2 regions of the Bradyrhizobium sp. SPXBL-04 genome follow, and region 1 is predicted to be linked to the other one. Evidence: riboswitches for the same ligand, from Rfam matches in the RefSeq annotation. Region 1 holds a riboswitch; the other holds the start of a gene.
The links. Region 1 has a riboswitch for S-adenosylmethionine ahead of ACNJX8_RS39320 (O-succinylhomoserine sulfhydrylase). Riboswitches for the same ligand answer to the same signal wherever they lie in the genome.
Positions count from the first base shown of each region.

Region 1 (8,460 bases):
ACGGCGTCGTCATCGCCACCGCGCGCATCCTGCGGCGCGTCTGGCAGATCTACGTCGCCCACGTCTTCTTGTTCACGATCTTCCTCGCCGAGATTTCCTATGTGGCGACCAGCTTCGAAAACCCGCTCTACACCGAAGAGATGGGCATCATGGATTTCCTCAAGCAGCCCGACGTCACCATCGTGCAGGCGTTGCTGCTGCGCTTCCGGCCCGTCAACATGGACGTGCTGCCGCTCTACATCGTGCTGATGCTGGCGCTGCCGTTGATCCTGTGGTCGATGAAGTGGAAGCCCGACGTCACGCTCGGCCTCTCGGTCGTGCTCTACGCGGTGACCTGGGAATACGACCTCTACTTTTCGGCCTATCCGAACGGCTTCTGGGCGTTCAATCCGCTGGCCTGGCAATTGCTTTTCGTCTTCGGTGCATGGTGTGCGCTCGGAGGTGCGCGACGCATGTCGCGCATTCTGGCCTCACCGGTGACGATGTGGATTGCGATCGCCTATCTGGTCGCAGCGTTCTACGTGACGCTGACCTGGTACGTGCCGCAGCTCGGTCACCTCATGCCGAAGCGCATCGAACAGTGGATGTATCCGATCGACAAGACCGATCTCGACGTGCTGCGCTTCACCCATTTCCTGGCGCTGGCCGCGCTCACCGTGCGCTTCCTGCCGCGGACCTGGCCGGGTTTGAAATCGCGCTGGCTGCGGCCGCTGATCCTGTGTGGGCAGCATTCCCTCGAGATCTTCTGTCTCGGCGTCTTCCTGGCCTTCGCCGGCCATTTCATCCTGGCCGAGGTCTCCGGCGGCGCAGCCATGCATGCGTTGATTAGTCTCTCCGGAATCCTGATCATGTGGGGGGTGGCCTGGGTCATTTCGTGGTACAAGAGCGTGGCTGACAAGAGCGGTGCGAAAACCAAAAACGCCGTCGGCAACGCCGATCTGGCGGGAGGGGGCTGATGAAGGCGAAGGTTCTCCTGAGCCTGATCCTGCTATGCGGTGGTCTCGCCGCGCCCATGGCGCGCGCGGGCGATGCTGCGTCTGCTGCTCCGGCCGCGCCCGCGGCCTGCGAATTGCCGCCCTATCTGCTCACCAGCGAAAGCCGGCTTCCCAAGGTCGCCGACGCCGTCAAGGCCGGCAAGCCGCTCGAGATTCTGGTCATCGGCAGCCGCTCGACCACGATTCCTTCCTCGGAGAGCAGCTCATATCCGGCGCGCATGGAGGTGAGCCTCAAGGACAAGCTGCCGCCCTCGGAAGCGGTGCACGTCTCCGTAGAAATACAGAGCAAGAGGACGGCACAGGAGACCGCCGCCACCTTCGTTAAGCTGATGGAAGCAAAAACGCCTACTTTGGTCATCTGGCAGACCGGGACCGTGGATGCTATCCGATCCATCGATCCCGACGAATTTCGCAGCGCAGTAACCGAAGGGGTTACTGCGTTGCAAAAGACAGGGGCTGACGTCGTCTTGATGAATTTGCAGTACAGCCCGCGTACCGAAACCATGATCGCGGCGCAGCCTTTTCTCGATAACATGCGCGTGGTGGCGCAGGAGCACGACATCCCGCTGTTCGACCGTTTCGCGATCATGCGACAGTGGAATGATCAGGGCCAGTTCGACCTGTTCAACCCGTCCCGCGGGCCTGAGCTCGCGAAACAGGTTCATGATTGCCTTGGCCGGGCGTTGGCACAATTCGTGATCGACGCTGCCCATCTGGAGCCGGCCCAGCAGCAAAATTGAGGTCTAGCGTTAATGAGTTCTCTCCGCCCTTTTTGTCTGACGTCATGGCTGGCTGCGCCCGCAGCAGCAATGCTGCTGGTGCTGGCACCCGCTTCGCAGCTGCGCGCGCAGACGCAAGCCGCACAGGCGACGCCCGCGCCCGCGCAGCCGGCTGATCCCGCTTCCGCACCGCCCTCCCAGACCACCGTCGCCGCGACGTCCCCCGATCAGCGCGGCATCGCCGCGCGCGCCATCGACAAGGTGAAGGAGGTCGCAAAGTCCGCCGGCGACATCTTCAGCCGCGTGCCCTGCCTGCCGCCGAAGGGCGGCTCGAAGGCGATGGGCACGCTGCCGCATGTCGCAAGCAAGCTCGTCGCCGGCCAGCCCGTCGTCATCGTCGCGTTCGGCTCGTCGTCGACCGCAGGATTCGGTGCGAGTTCGCCGGAGTTCAATTATCCGAACCGCCTCGCCGCACAGCTGCGCCGGCATTATCCGACTGCCGACATCACCGTCGTCAATGCCGGCGTTGGTGGCGAGGATGCGCCCGAGATGATGAAGCGCCTTCAGACGCAGGTGATCGACGTGCATCCGGATATGGTGATCTGGCAGGTCGGCACCAACGCCGTGCTGCGCAACCTCGATCCCGGCGAGACCGCAAAGATGGTCGAGGACGGCATCTCCCGCATCCAGGCTGCGGGCGGCGCCGACATCGTGCTGGTCGATCCGCAATATTCGCCGGCGGTCAACCAGCGCGCCGAGAGCGCCGGCAAGATGGTGAAGCTGCTCGGCAAGGTCGCCGAGCTCCGTCACGTCGGCATCTTCCCGCGCTTCGAGGTGATGCGCGAGTGGCACGAGAAGCAGGCGATCCCGGTCGAGGGCTTCGTCATCGCCGACGGCCTGCACATGAACGATTGGGGCTATGCCTGCTTCGCCCAGCTCCTCGGCGACGACATCATCCACTCCGTCGGCCAGATCAAGCTCGGTGTGAACGTGCCGGCCGACGTGCGCGCATATCGGCCGATGTAACATCGGTGCCGTAGGGTGGGCAAAGGCGCGCTCTTCGCGCGCCGTGCCCACCATCTATCGGCAGTGTGATCGTGAATGGTGGGCACGCTTCGCTTTGCCCACCCTACGAGTCCGAGCCTTTGGCTCGCTCACGCCTTCTCCAGCGCCGCGGTGAGATCCTCGATCAGATCGTCCGCATGCTCGAGCCCGGCGGAGAAGCGGATGAAGCCCTCGCTGATGCCAAGCGCGGCGCGGTCTTCCGGCTTCAAACGCTGATGCGTCGTGGTCGCCGGATGCGTGACGAGACTCTTGGCATCGCCGAGATTGTTGGAGATCTTCGCCAGCTTCAATGCATTGAGCACGCGGAACGCGGCCTGCTTGCCGCCCTTGACCTCGAAGCCGATCAGCGTCGAGCCGCCGCGCATCTGCTTCTTCACCAGGGCTGCCTGCGGATGATCGGCGCGACCGGGATAGACCAGCCGCGAGATCTTCGGATGGCTCGCCAACGCCCCGGCAATGCGCGCCGCGGTGTCGGTCTGCGCGCGCACGCGCACGCCCAAGGTCTCAAGGCCCTTGAGCAGGACCCAGGCGTTGAACGGCGAGATCGACGGACCGGTCTGGCGCATGAAATTGTGGATGTGCTCGGCGATGAAGGCTTCCGAGGACAGGATGATGCCGCCCAGACACCGGCCCTGGCCGTCGATGTGCTTGGTCGCGGAATAGACCACGACGTCGGCCCCTAACGCGAGCGGGCTCTGCCAGATCGGCGTTGCGAACACGTTGTCGACCACGAGCCGCGCGCCGCCCTTGTGCGCGATCTCGGCAATGCCGGGGATGTCGAGCACATCCAACGTCGGGTTGGTCGGACTCTCCAGGAAGAACGTCTTGGTGTTGGGCTTGAGCGCCCGCTGCCACTGGTCGAGATCGAGCCCGTCGACCAGCGTGGTCTCGATGCCGTAGCGCGGCAGCAAATCCTGCACCACATAGAGACATGAGCCGAACAGAGCCCGCGAAGCCACCACATGGTCGCCCGCCTTCAGCGGCGCCAGGATCGCGGTCGTCACCGCGGCCATGCCGGTTGCCGCCGAGCGGGCCGCCTCGGCGCCTTCGAGCTCGATCATGCGGCGCTCGAACATCGCGATGGTCGGGTTGGAGTAGCGCGAATAGATGAAGCCGGGGTCCTCGCCCTTGAACCGCGCCTCGCACTCCTCGGCGCTGTTGTAGACGTACCCTTGCGTCAGGAACAGCGCCTCCGACGTCTCGCCATATTGCGAGCGCAGGGTCCCGGAATGGACCAGGCGGGTTTCGGGACGGTAGGTGGCAGGCGACTTCGACATAGGACCCTCCGACATGACCGTCGAGCGAGAACGGTCACAAAAAAACCGGCCTGGATATCTCCACGGGCCGGGATCACAGAGGTCCCCGGCCTGTTTAGCGACTTATTTAACGTGGCTGCAAGCCGGCCGGCTCAAATCACCACGGGATAAGTGATGCTCATATTCCGCAATGCCCTTTCCGTCAAGGCGTCCATCGGATAGCCGTAAAAGGCTAGTATTTCCCGTATATCGGGATGAGTTGCCCCTTGCTGAGGATCCCCGGTTGACGTTCACGGTCGCTGCCGACGCCAATGGTATCCTGCCCGACCGCATGATCGCGGCGATGGCGGAGGCGGGGCTCATCCTGCCCGCCTACGACTTCGTCGAAAGCCAGATCCAGCCGGCGAGCCTCGATTTGCGCCTCGGCGACATCGCCTATCGCGTCCGCGCCAGCTTCCTGCCCGGTCCCGGCGCCACCGTCGCCGAGCGCATCGACGAATTGAAGCTGCACGAGTTCAGCCTGGCTGACGGCGCGGTGCTCGAGACCAATTGCGTCTACATCGTGCCGCTGCTGGAAAGCCTCGCGCTGCCGCCGGAGATCGTCGCGGCCGCGAACCCCAAGAGCTCGACCGGCCGGCTCGACGTCTTCACCCGCGTGATCGCCGACGGTACCCGCCGCTTCGACATGATCGGCGCCGGCTATCACGGCCCGCTCTATGCCGAGATCAGCCCGAAGACGTTTCCGGTGCTGGTGCGCGAGGGCTCACGCCTGTCGCAGGTGCGCTTCCGCACCGGCGACGCCATCCTCAATGCCGACGAGCTCGATGCGCTGCATGCCACCGAGCGCCTGGTCGACATCGACGATGCCGATCTCTCCGGCGGCGTCGCCGTCTCCGTCGACCTGTCGGGTGAGAAAGCGAACGGCTTCGTCGGTTACCGCGCCAAGCGCCACACCGGCGTCGTCGACGTCGATCGCCGCTCCGGCTATGCAGTGGAAGATTTTTGGGAGCCGATCTCGGCCCGTCCCGACGGCAGCCTGATCCTCGATCCCGGCGAGTTCTACATCCTCGCCTCCAAGGAAGCTGTGCAGGTCCCGCCCGACTACGCCGCCGAGATGGTGCCATTCGATCCCCTGGTCGGCGAATTCCGCGTGCACTATGCCGGATTTTTCGATCCCGGTTTCGGCTATGCCGGTGCCGGCGGGCAAGGCGCGCGCGCCGTGCTGGAGGTGCGCTCGCGCGAAGTGCCGTTCATTCTCGAACACGGCCAGATCGTCGGCCGCCTCGTCTACGAGAAGATGCTGGCGCGCCCCGACGCCATGTACGGCCAGCGTATTGGCTCCAACTACCAGGCGCAGGGCCTCAAACTATCGAAGCATTTTCGGGTGTAGCCCGATCCTGTAGCCCGGATGGAGCGCAAGCGTAATCCGGGAGTTCTCTCGCTTGTGGCACCAATCCCGGATTACGCTGCGCTCCATCCGGGCTACATTCCGGCGAGGTGGCGAGATGACCGATCAATCCGAACTCGACGCAAACATCATCGAAGACGTCGCGGACGCGCTGATCTATTCGGATCGCTCCGGCACGATCACGCGTTGGAATCGGGCATCGACCGCCCTGTTCGGCTTCTCCGCCGGGGAAGCGCTGGGTCAAAATCTCGATCTGATCATTCCAGAGCATCTGCGCGCCGCGCATTGGAAAGGCTTCGAGGCGGCGCTTGCCAGCGGCACGATGAAGCTTGCAGGGCGTCCGACGCTGACACGCGCGCTGCACAAGAGCGGGCGCAAGCTCTACATCGAGATGACCTTCGCGCTGGTGCGCGATGCCGCTGGAGCGGTGCAGGGATCGGTGGCGATGGCGCGCGACGTGACGGAACGCGTCGAGCGCGAGCGCGCTGCCAAGGCCGCGCAAAATTCGTGATGCGGAATTGACGGGCTGCCGTGCAGGGCGGTCTGCATGCGCGTCATGTTGCCTGACACCGGGCGCAGTGACACACTCGATCGAAACAACGATCGGGAGCGAACATGACCGCCGCATCAGACACGGCGCAGGAAGCCCAATGGAAACGCTGGCGCGCGGTCGCGGATCTCTATCACGCCTACTTCACGGGCCTGATCCTCACCGTTGTCACGCGGCGCGGCACGGCGGATGCCGCAGAATTCGTCTTCCGGGTGTTCCGCCGCCAGCAGCAGGAGCGCTTCCTGCCGGGCCTGGAAAAGCTCGGCCTGCGTCATCTGCCGCCGGCGGTGGCTGCTGCGCAATATCACTATCTCTCCAACTGGATCGGCGGCGTGCATGTCGAATACATGTATGAGAGCGACCGCAAAGCCTGGATCCGCTATCCGCCGCCGCGCTGGATCTGGAAGGGCACCGCGATCTGCGGCGTGCCCGGCGAGGTCAGCCGCGCGATGCTGCGCGGCTGGCACGCCAACAACGGCGTCGCGCTCGGCGATCTCCGCTTAGGCTTCGTCTGCACCAAGCAGAGCGTCGATGGCCAGGACGGTCTCGAAGGCTATTACCATCAATACGACCACCCACTCGAGCTCGACCAGCGCCTGGCGTTCGCGCGGCATCTGGAGGCCCCTACGTTCGATGCGAAGACCGCGCCGGCTTTGCCGGTTGCGAGCTGGCCGAAACCGCGGCTGGAAAAAGCCTATCGTAACTACGCGATGGAATATGTCCGCACCGCCGCGCCGGTGATGGTGCAGCTGTTCGGTCCGGAAGATGCCGGCTATCTGCTGCACCTCACCGGCAAGCTGATCGGCATGCAGTATTTCGACGAGATCGCGGCGGCGTTGGCGATGAGCCGCGGCGGTGCGCGCGAATTCGCATCGTTCCTGAACGCGCTGTTCGCCGCGCAGGACGATGTGTCCGAAACGGTGCAATCAGAAGGCGCGTTCGAAACAAGCCAGCAGAGCTGGAAGCTGATGGATGATGTCACCGACTATCACCCCGCCTGCACCAACGTGCTGGAGGGGTTGTTCCAAGGGCTGGCCACGGGCTGCGGGCGGCACATCGGCGTGCACATGCGCACCGCGAAGAGCGGTCGCCCGCCGCTGGTGTGGACGATTGAATAGGCGAGCGGGCCGCCACCACTTCGCCTCTCCCCGCCTGTGGGGAGAGGCCGGAATTTGCGAAAGCAAATTCCGGGTGAGCGGGAGTCTCCACGAGTCCAACTGTCACTGCCTTTGCCGCAGCAGCCCCTCACCCCAGCCCTCTCCCCGTAAGAACGGGGAGAGGGAGAAGGAAAGCCGCTGCCGCAGGGCACTCCTGCACCTGACGCAGGAGGAATCGGCGCGCAGCGTGCTAACAAGCCCCTGTTGCGCTTTCCGCGCGAAGAAATCGATTGGCACACCTAGATATTGCCGCGCCGCAATTGGCGCTTGTGCCCGGGAGAGGACATGTCCGACATCGCCGAAATCCCGGTCGATGCACAGGAGCGCCCGCTGCCGCCGCCTCCGCGGCCGGTCAGAAGCGCGCTGACTGACGGCCCGATCCTGCGCACGCTGCTCGGGCTCGCCTGGCCGAACGTGATCGGGTTATCGGCCGGCATGTGCGTGGTGATCGCCGAGACCTCTTATGTCGGCCGGCTCGGTGTCGAGGCGCTGGCCGCGATGGCGCTGGTGTTTCCGACCGTGATCCTAACCATGACGATGTCGGGCGGCGCCATGGGCGGCGCGGTGGCCTCCGCCATCGCGCGCGCTCTCGGCGCCGGAGATCGCGAGCGCGCCGGAACGCTCGCCGTGCACGCGATGCTGATCGGCATCAGCTTCGGTCTCGTCTTCATGCTGGGCATGCTGATCTTCGGGCCGCGCCTGCTGGAATTGCTCGGCGGCCGCGGCAATGTGCTGACCCACGCAATCGCCTACACGCAGGTGTTTTTTGGCGGCGCGGTGCTGCCCTGGCTGCTCAACACCATGGCCGGCGTCCTGCGCGGCACCGGCAACATGAAGCTGCCGTCGCTGTTGATCCTCAACTCGGCGGCTTGGCAGGTCGTGCTCGGCGGCACGCTGGGCCTCGGGCTCGGACCGGTGCCGCAGCTCGGCATGCGGGGCGTTGCGGCCGGCGCGCTGATCGCTTACTCCATGAATATCTGTATCATGGGTTGGTACCTGTTCTCCGGCCGGGCCCGCATCGCGCCGAGGCTGCGCGGCTTGCGCGTCCAATGGGCGATGTTTTTCGACATCCTGAAGGTCGGCGCCATCGCCTGCTTCTCGCCGCTGCAATCGGTGCTGACGATCTCGATCTTCACCCACATGCTGGCGAAGTTCGGCACTGCGATCCTCGCCGGCTACGGCATCGGCGCGCGGTTGGAGTTTTTGCTGACCTCGATCGCGTTCTCGTTCGGCATTGCCTGTGTGCCAATGGTAGGGATGGCGATCGGCGCGGGTCGCATCGCGCGCGCCCGGCGCATCGCCTGGATCGC
Region 1 covers NZ_CP182472.1:8,252,721-8,261,180, reverse strand. Annotated here, with positions in the region: gene ACNJX8_RS39335 (OpgC domain-containing protein) at 1-956, shown strand, start outside; gene ACNJX8_RS39330 (SGNH/GDSL hydrolase family protein) at 956-1,735, shown strand; gene ACNJX8_RS39325 (SGNH/GDSL hydrolase family protein) at 1,748-2,740, shown strand; gene ACNJX8_RS39320 (O-succinylhomoserine sulfhydrylase) at 2,869-4,056, opposite strand; SAM riboswitch at 4,130-4,209, opposite strand; gene ACNJX8_RS39315 (2'-deoxycytidine 5'-triphosphate deaminase) at 4,319-5,425, shown strand; gene ACNJX8_RS39310 (PAS domain-containing protein) at 5,541-5,954, shown strand; gene ACNJX8_RS39305 (hypothetical protein) at 6,059-7,111, shown strand; gene ACNJX8_RS39300 (MATE family efflux transporter) at 7,436-8,460, shown strand, end outside.

Region 2 (8,460 bases), 1.3 Mb from region 1:
ATCCGGACCCGAATGCTCGGTGCCTGCGACCGGGTGCGCCGGCACGAAATGCACGCCCTGCGGCAGATGCGGGGCCATGTCCCTGACCACCGCGCCCTTGACCGAGCCGACGTCGGAGATGATCGCGCCCGGCTTGAGATGCGCGGCGATCTCTCGCGCCACCTCGCCGCAGGCGCCGACGGGAATGCAGAGGATGACGAGATCGGCATCCTCCACTGCTTCCACATTGGTCGCCACGACGTGGTCGACGATGCCGAGCTCGGCGACCCGCGCGCGCGTCTTCTCCGAGCGCGCGGTGGTGACGATCTCGCCAGCTAAGCCCTGGAGCTTCGCCGCACGCGCGATCGAGCCGCCGATCAGGCCGAAGCCGATCAGCGCGACGCGCTGGAAGTGCGCCTGCGCACTCATTTGCCGGCCATGAAGTCGCGCAGGGCCTCGATCACGAGGCGGTTGGCCTCCTCGGTACCGATGGTCATGCGCAGCGCATGCGACAGGCCGTAGTTCTTCAGCGCGCGCAGCACCAGGCCCCGTTTGGTGAGGTAAGCGTCGGCATCGTCCGCGGTCTTGCCCCTGTCGGAAGGGAAGTGGATCAGCACGAAATTGGCGACGCTCGGCGTCACCTTCAGCCCGAGCTTGCCGATCTCTTCTGTCAGCCGATTGCGCCAGGTCTCGGTGAACTGCTTCGACATCGCCTGGTGCGCGGTATCCTCGATCGCGGCGACTGCGGCATACATTGCCGGCGTCGACACGTTGAAGGGACCGCGGATGCGGTTGACCGCGTCGATGATGTGCTCGGGCCCGAACATCCAGCCGATGCGCAGCGCCGCAAGACCGTGGATCTTGGAGAAGGTGTGCGTCACCACAGTGTTCTCGGTGGTGGCGACGAGTTCGATCCCCATCTCGTAATCGTTGCGCGAGACGTAGTCGCAATAGGCGGCATCCAGCACCAGCAACACGTGCGACGGCAGGCCGGCGCGCAGGCGCTTGACCTCGTCGAACGGCAGATAGGTGCCGGTCGGGTTGTTGGGATTGGCGAGCCAGACCAGCTTTGTGCGCGGCGTGACCGCCTTGAGAATGGCATCGACGTCGGCAGTGAAGTTCGTCTCGGGCGCAACGATATTCTTGGCCCCATTCGCCATGGTCGCGATCGGGTAGACCAGGAAGCCGTGCGTGGTGGAGATCGCCTCGTCGCCCTGGCTGAGATAGGTGTGCGCGAGCAGATTGAGGATCTCGTCCGACCCGGCGCCGCAGATGATGCGGTTGGGGTCAAGCCCGAAGCTGCGGCCGATCGCCTCGCGCAGCACGCGCGAGGTGCCTTCCGGATAGTCTTCCAGATGTTCGGCCACGTGCTTGAACGCCTCGATTGCCTTGGGCGAGGGCCCGAACGGCGTCTCGTTGGCCGAGAGCTTGAACACCTTGCGGCCCGGCTCCGCCACCGGGCTCTTGCCGGGCGTGTAGGGCGCAATGTCGAGAATGCCGGGATTCGGCACGGGGCGGGACATCTTCAACTCCGAAAGTGGCTTCAGGCGGTTCGCGATCTACGATTTTGGCCCGGTCGGGGGCACCGTATAGCGCGTTGCGTGGCTGCCGACGAGGGCCGTGGAGCGCACCGAGGCCCCCGCCTCGATCAGGGCAGCCTTGATTTTGTCGATGCTGGTCGCGCTCGTGACCGAGACCAGCAATGCCGCGCCGTCGAAGGCGGTATCGGGCACTGCCACGATCTCGGCAAGCGGCGACAGCGCGCGCGCGACCTCGGCGTTCCACCCGGAGACGCGCACGCTGAAGGTCTCGACCTCCGTCACCAGGGCGCTGTCGGCGACGCGCGAGATCGCGAACACCGGCAGTGCGGCCGGATGGTCGGCGCGCTCGACGAACGGCATCCGCGCGATGATCTTGGGCGCGCCGTCGGCTTCCAGCTCCAGCCACCACGGTGTGCGGCTCGAGGTCGCCGAGACCAGCGCCAGATCGCCCTTGGATTTCGCCACCGCCTCGACCGCCGCCTGCGCGCTGAAATGCGCGACGTAAGGCACGGTGAAGCCGAAATGAAAGCGCGCGGAATCGCGCATCGCCGGCTCGCTCACCGAGATGTCGGCATGCACGGAGAACGGCGCCTGCACATAGGTGAAGGTCGAGATGATGACGCGCCAGATGCTCTCGACCGTGTCGAGCGGCAGGATGCCGCGATGCCGCTGCACGATCTCGCGCATCATGGAAGCCTCGCGCGCGGGGCGGAACGCCGAGCCGACTTCCTGGGTCTGCTTCACCTGGATCAGGCGGTCGATGATGTCGCCGCGCTGCATCAGGAGGCGATGCATGCCCTCGTCGATCGCGTCGATCTCCTTGCGCAATTCCTGAAGCGATGGTGGCGCGGGCGGACGTTGGGACATGACTGACAAAGGGCTGTTGAGAGGTGCCGATCCGCAAAAGCGGTCAGCTGCGGTCTATCCTGATTAGGCAGGATAGGCAGCGAAAGCAAAGAGAAATGACGGCCTTTTCGATCGACCGCTCGGAGGCAAATCCGGTTGACCCGGGCCGCGACTTGACGAAAACCGCCCCAGACGGTAGTTTTTGCCTGTTCCGTGGTCATTTGAGCCGGCCGGCTTGCAGCCACGTTAAAAAACTCGCTAAACAGGCCGGGGACGCTTCTGATCCCGGCCGAACTTATCGTTCAGGCCGGGTTTTTCATGGCCTGATGTCACTGCGGTCTGAAGTCCGATCGCAAACGAGGTCGATGGTCAAAATGGGTAGCGTCAAGTCGATACCGAGTCCTGCGATCAGCACCGATGATCGGTCACACGAGGTCGATCATCCGAGTTCGCAGGTTATGCGTTTCGGCGCCGATCAGCCGCTGCGGCTCGATTGCGGCATCGATCTGTCGCCGTTCCAGATCGCCTACCAGACCTATGGCGAATTGAACGCCGATCGCTCCAACGCCGTTCTGATCTGCCATGCGCTGACCGGCGACCAGCATGTCGCCAATGTGCATCCCGTCACCGGCAAGCCCGGCTGGTGGGAGACGCTGGTCGGCCCCGGTCGACCCATTGATCCCAAGCACTACTTCATCATCTGCTCCAACGTGATCGGCGGCTGCATGGGCTCGACCGGGCCGGCGTCGATCAATCCCGCCACGGGCAAGGTCTGGGGCCTCGATTTCCCCGTCATCACCATTCCCGACATGGTGCGCGCGCAGGCGATGCTGATCGACCGGCTCGGCATCGACACGCTGTTCGCGGTCGTCGGCGGGTCGATGGGTGGCATGCAGGTGCTGCAATGGACCGCGGCCTATCCTGCTCGCGTGTACTCCGCACTGGCGATTGCTTGCTCGACGCGGCACTCGGCGCAGAACATCGCGTTCCACGAGCTCGGCCGCCAGGCCGTGATGGCCGATCCCGACTGGCACAATGGCGGATATGCCGACCGCGGCATCCATCCGCATCGCGGGCTCGCGGTGGCGCGCATGGCGGCGCACATCACCTATCTCTCCGACGCCGCGCTGCATCGCAAGTTCGGCCGCCGCATGCAGGACCGTGAGCTGCCGACCTTCTCGTTCGATGCCGACTTCCAGGTCGAGTCCTATCTGCGCTACCAGGGCTCGTCCTTTGTCGAGCGCTTCGACGCCAACTCGTATCTGTATCTGACACGCGCGATGGATTATTTCGACATCGCCGCCGATCATGGTGGCGTGCTGGCGAAGGCGTTTGCGGGCATCAAGACCCGCTTCTGCGTGGTCTCCTTCACCAGCGACTGGCTGTTTCCGACCTCGGAATCGCGCGCCCTGGTGCACGCGCTGAATGCGTCGAGTGCTCGGGTGTCGTTCGCCGAGATCGAGACCGATCGCGGTCACGACGCCTTCCTGCTCGACGTGCCCGAATTCTTCGACATCTCGCGTGCCTTCCTGCAATCGGCAGGCAAGGCACGCGGTCTCGACGGCAAAGGTGGCTAGAATGTCCGTACAGGAAGTGCTGCCGTTGAACGGCGTTGCGGCCGGGCCGTCCGGTCAGTTTCGTGCCGACCATCTGCTCGTGGCCGAGATGGTCAAGCCGGGCTCGAAGGTGCTCGACGTCGGCTGCGGCGAGGGCGATCTGCTCCAGCTGCTGGAAACGCGCGGCATCGACGGCCGTGGCATCGAGCTGTCGCGCGAGGGCGTCAATCGCTGCGTCGCCAAGGGGCTTGCGGTGGTGCAGGGTGACGCCGACACCGACCTCGTCAACTATCCCGACGATGCCTTCGATTACGTGATCCTGTCGCAGACGCTGCAAGCGACGCGGCAGCCGCGTGTGGTGCTGGAGAACCTGCTGCGCATCGGCCGCCGCGCCATCGTCTCGTTCCCGAATTTCGGCTTCTGGAAGATGCGGCTCCAGCTCCTGATCGGCGGCCACATGCCGCGCACCGAGAATCTGCCGGCGACCTGGTACGACACCGCCAACATCCACTTCTGCACCATCAAGGATTTCGTCGAGCTCTGCGACAAGATCAACGTCAAGATGGAGCGTTCGGTCGCGCTCGATCTCTACGGCCGCCCGGTGCCGCTGAACCTGCCGTGGTGGGTGTGGAACATGTTCGGCGAGCAGGGCGTGTTCTTGCTGAGCCGCGGGCAGGGAAAGTAGCTTTTCGTCATTGCGAGCGCAGCGAAGCAATCCAGAGTCTTTCCGCGGAGGGATTCTGGATTGCTTCGCTGCGCTCGCAATGACGGCGTGTGTGGCCAAGCCTTCGTTCTAGTGCGCCACCGACCTCGCATCGCGTACCGGCCAGCGGCCCGCTTCCACCAGCGTGACGAACCGCTCCACGCTCTCGTTGAATAGCGCGGGTTCTTCGAGATTGAGCACGTGGCCCGACTTCGGAAACATCGCGAGCCCGGCCGCCGGAAGGTGCTTCTTCAAGAACAGGCTCGGGCCGACGCACGGGTCGTCCTCGTCGCCGCAGATGATCAGCGCCGGCGTTGAGGCGCGCTTGATCGCGTCCGTCATCGTGTAGATCGAGGGACGGCCGCCCTGGAAGCCGCGCATCGTGCGCGCCGAGCCGCTGGCATCGTGCCGTGCCAGCGCGGCGTAGAAATCGGCGTGGCCGCGCGGATCCTTCACCAGGAAGGGAATCCGGCTCGGCGCCTCGCGCGTGACCTTTGCGACTTCCGCAGACCCTAATGTCTCGAACTGCTCGGCATTGGCGCGGCACTGCTTGCGCCAGGCATCGAGATTCTCGATTTCGGAGCCGGAGCCGACACCGGCCAGCGTCATCGACAATGCGCGCTGCGGCGCGTTGAGCCCGATCTGGAGCGACGAGTAGGCACCCATCGACAGGCCGACGAGATGCGCGTGCTCGATCCCGAGATGATCGAGCACCGCGAGCGCATCGGTGTAGAAATGTGTGTAGGTATAGACCTCGCCATCGGGCACGTCCGAGGGTGTGTAGCCGCGCGCAGAGTAAGTGATGCAGCGATGACCGCGCGAGAAGTAGCGCATCTGCGGCTCCCAATTGGTGTAGTCAGCCGCAAACTCGTGCAGAAAAATGATCGGCGATCCCTGGCCCGCCTCCTCGAAATAGATGCGGACGTCGTCCCTGGTCGTGGCGTGGGGCATTAACCGTTTCCCTCTGTTCAAGCCGCATTTGGAGGATCGCAGTTAATGCTGTTGTCCGCAATGCGGCAGCGTCAGATGAGTATTGACGCAAAATCATCGCAGCTATTCGCCGACGCGGCGTCTTTTTCTCGCCACATGGGACGGCTTAACGGCCTTTCGGATGTCGGCCGCCGCACGGGCCGATGGGAAGTGGGGGTGTTAATCAAGGATGAAGAATGTTTGAGTTGTTTGCGTATCGCCTGTCGCGTTGTGTTGTCGCGCTGGCGCTTTTCTTCGCGGCGGTCGCCGTGCTCGTTTCTCCGGCCTCAGCGCGGCCGCATCATCGTCATAGCGCAGAGCGGCACGTTTACGTGCATCAGGCCAGACATCATCACTACCGCCACCATGCACGCAGCTCGCGCTTCGAGCGCAGCGCAGCGCAGTTGCAGGCGAGTGGATTCGCCAACACCCAGGCGAGCTATGATCCGAACGCCAATAGCGGCGGCATGGCCAACAACGCGATGAGCAACGGCGGCTTCGGCGGCGGATCGGGCCTCGTGTCCGAGGCGCGCCGCTATCTCGGCGGCAATCCGACCGGACGCGGCAGCCTGTGGTGCGCGCGTTTCATGAACATGGTGCTGCAGCACACCGGGCATCAGGGCACCGGCTCCGACATGGCGAGCTCGTTCGCGCGCTACGGCACGCGCGTCTCCGGTCCGCAGGTCGGCGCCATCGCGGTGATGTCGCGCGGCGGCCGGGGCGGCCATGTCGGCATCATCACCGGCGTCGATGCAAAGGGAAATCCGATCATGATCTCCGGCAACGACGGCAACCGCGTCCGCGAGGCGCCGGTCTCGCGCGGTCGGATCTATGCGTATGTGATGCCGAATTAACGACGGAGCCGTAGGGTGGGCAAAGGCGCAAGAGCGCCGTGCCCACCGGCGGTGCGTCAGCGTTCGCTAGCAGGAACGGTGGGCACGCTTCGCTTTGCCCACCCTACGGCAGCGGTGCCTCGTCACACCGATCTCGGCTCTTCCACCGCGACCGCATCGCCGACGCCGATCTCGCCACCTTCGATCACCTCGGCATAGATGCCGCAGTCCATGTGGCCGAGATTGCGCGAGAGCGTGGGCGGGATTTCGAGATCGCGCTTTGCGGTGATGGGGTCGACATTGGTGGCCGGGCAGCGGACGATGCGCTTGACCACCTTCAGCCGGGCGTCACCGATCGCAAGCGTCTGACCGACGAGGTCGAGCTCCGACCAGGCCGGCCAGCCCTTCAGGTAGAGATTGGCGCGGAAGCGCAGGGGGTGGACTGCGGCGCCGCCCAGCATGGTCTCGATGGCGCGGACGCTGTCGAGATTGATGATGGATACGACCTTGCGGGCGACGTCGGAAAAGCTGTGGTCGCGGCCGGACAGGACCTTCGGCGGTCCCTTCAGCTCCGGCTGAAAGTTCTCGTTGAAATAGCTCTCGATGGCGGCGCGGCCGGCAGCGGTCTCGAGATCGCCGCTGGCGACGATCTGGCCGTCCTTGCGAATGGTCAGGCGGTTGGTCGCGTCCTCGAACCGGCTCTCGAGGGAGGCCAGCCGCTCATTGCGCGCCAGCATCAGAAACTGGATTTTCGGCTTCCACTGCGGCGCCTCCGGGTCGAACCCGCTCGGCCCGTTCTCGATGGCGTAGCGGCGGTCGGCGGGCAGGGTCTGGCCGCTCCGCAAGGTGACGCGGGTCAGGCGTTCCGGGGTCAGGCCTTTGATCGGGTAGCGGTAGAGGCCGGTAATCTCGGCTGTGCGGCTGGCTGTCATGCCGCTACTTAGGGGATTCGACGGGCCCGCGCCAAGCGGCCCATGAGCGCACGAAATTGTGAACTCGCCTCTTTCGCATCCGCAACCCGCTTCCCACATTTGCCTCAGGCCGGCGGCCACGCCGGCAAAAGAGACCCGTTACCGGTTGAGAAACGTCAATGCGGTAATCGGAAACCCAGTGAAGATGCCATTTGGGGTGCCTGAGAGGGCCCCAGGGGCAGGCCGAGGGATAGAAAAGACATGAATATCGAGAAATACACCGAACGCTCCAGGGGCTTCATCCAGTCCGCGCAGTCGCTTGCGATGCGCGAGGGGCACCAGCAGTTCTCCACCCTGCACATGCTGAAGGTCCTGCTGGACGACACTGAGGGGCTGGCTTCCGGTCTGATCGACCGAGCCGGCGGCAATTCCCGTGCGATCCTGAAGGCGACCGAGGACGCCCTGAACAAAGTGCCGAAGGTCTCCGGCGGCGGCGCCGGCCAGATCTATCTGGCGCCCGAGCTCGCCCGCACTTTTGATGCCGCCGAAAAGGCCGGCGAGAAGGCCGGCGACAGCTTTGTCACGGTCGAGCGGCTGCTGCTCGGTCTTGCGCTGGAGAAGACCAGCGAGGCCGGCGCGATCCTCAACAAGGGCGGTGTCACCCCGCAGAACCTCAATGCGGCGATCGAGGCGCTGCGCAAGGGTCGCACCGCGGACTCCGCGACCGCCGAGAACGCCTATGACGCGCTGAAGAAATATGCCCGCGACCTGACCCAGGCGGCGCGCGACGGCAAGCTCGACCCGGTCATCGGCCGCGACGAGGAGATCCGCCGCACCATCCAGGTGCTATCGCGCCGGACCAAGAACAACCCTGTCCTGATCGGTGAGCCCGGCGTCGGCAAGACCGCCATCGCCGAGGGCCTCGCGCTGCGCATCGTCAATGGTGACGTGCCGGAGAGTCTGAAGGACAAGAAGCTGCTGTCGCTCGACCTCGGTGCGCTGATTGCCGGTGCGAAATACCGCGGCGAGTTTGAGGAGCGCCTCAAGGCCGTGCTCCAGGAAGTCACCGCGAGCGAGGGTACCTACATCCTGTTCATCGACGAGATGCACACGCTGATCGGC
Region 2 covers NZ_CP182472.1:944,944-953,403, forward strand. Annotated here, with positions in the region: gene ACNJX8_RS04410 (prephenate/arogenate dehydrogenase family protein) at 1-408, opposite strand, end outside; gene hisC (histidinol-phosphate transaminase) at 405-1,502, opposite strand; gene ACNJX8_RS04420 (chorismate mutase) at 1,539-2,387, opposite strand; SAM riboswitch at 2,570-2,649, shown strand; gene metX (homoserine O-acetyltransferase MetX) at 2,741-3,943, shown strand; gene metW (methionine biosynthesis protein MetW) at 3,945-4,607, shown strand; gene ACNJX8_RS04435 (alpha/beta fold hydrolase) at 4,716-5,576, opposite strand; gene ACNJX8_RS04440 (TIGR02594 family protein) at 5,792-6,448, shown strand; gene ACNJX8_RS04445 (MOSC domain-containing protein) at 6,571-7,359, opposite strand; gene clpB (ATP-dependent chaperone ClpB) at 7,600-8,460, shown strand, end outside.
Region 2: it holds a riboswitch for S-adenosylmethionine, as region 1 does, so the genes downstream of both, metX (homoserine O-acetyltransferase MetX) here and ACNJX8_RS39320 (O-succinylhomoserine sulfhydrylase) in region 1, are expected to answer to the same signal.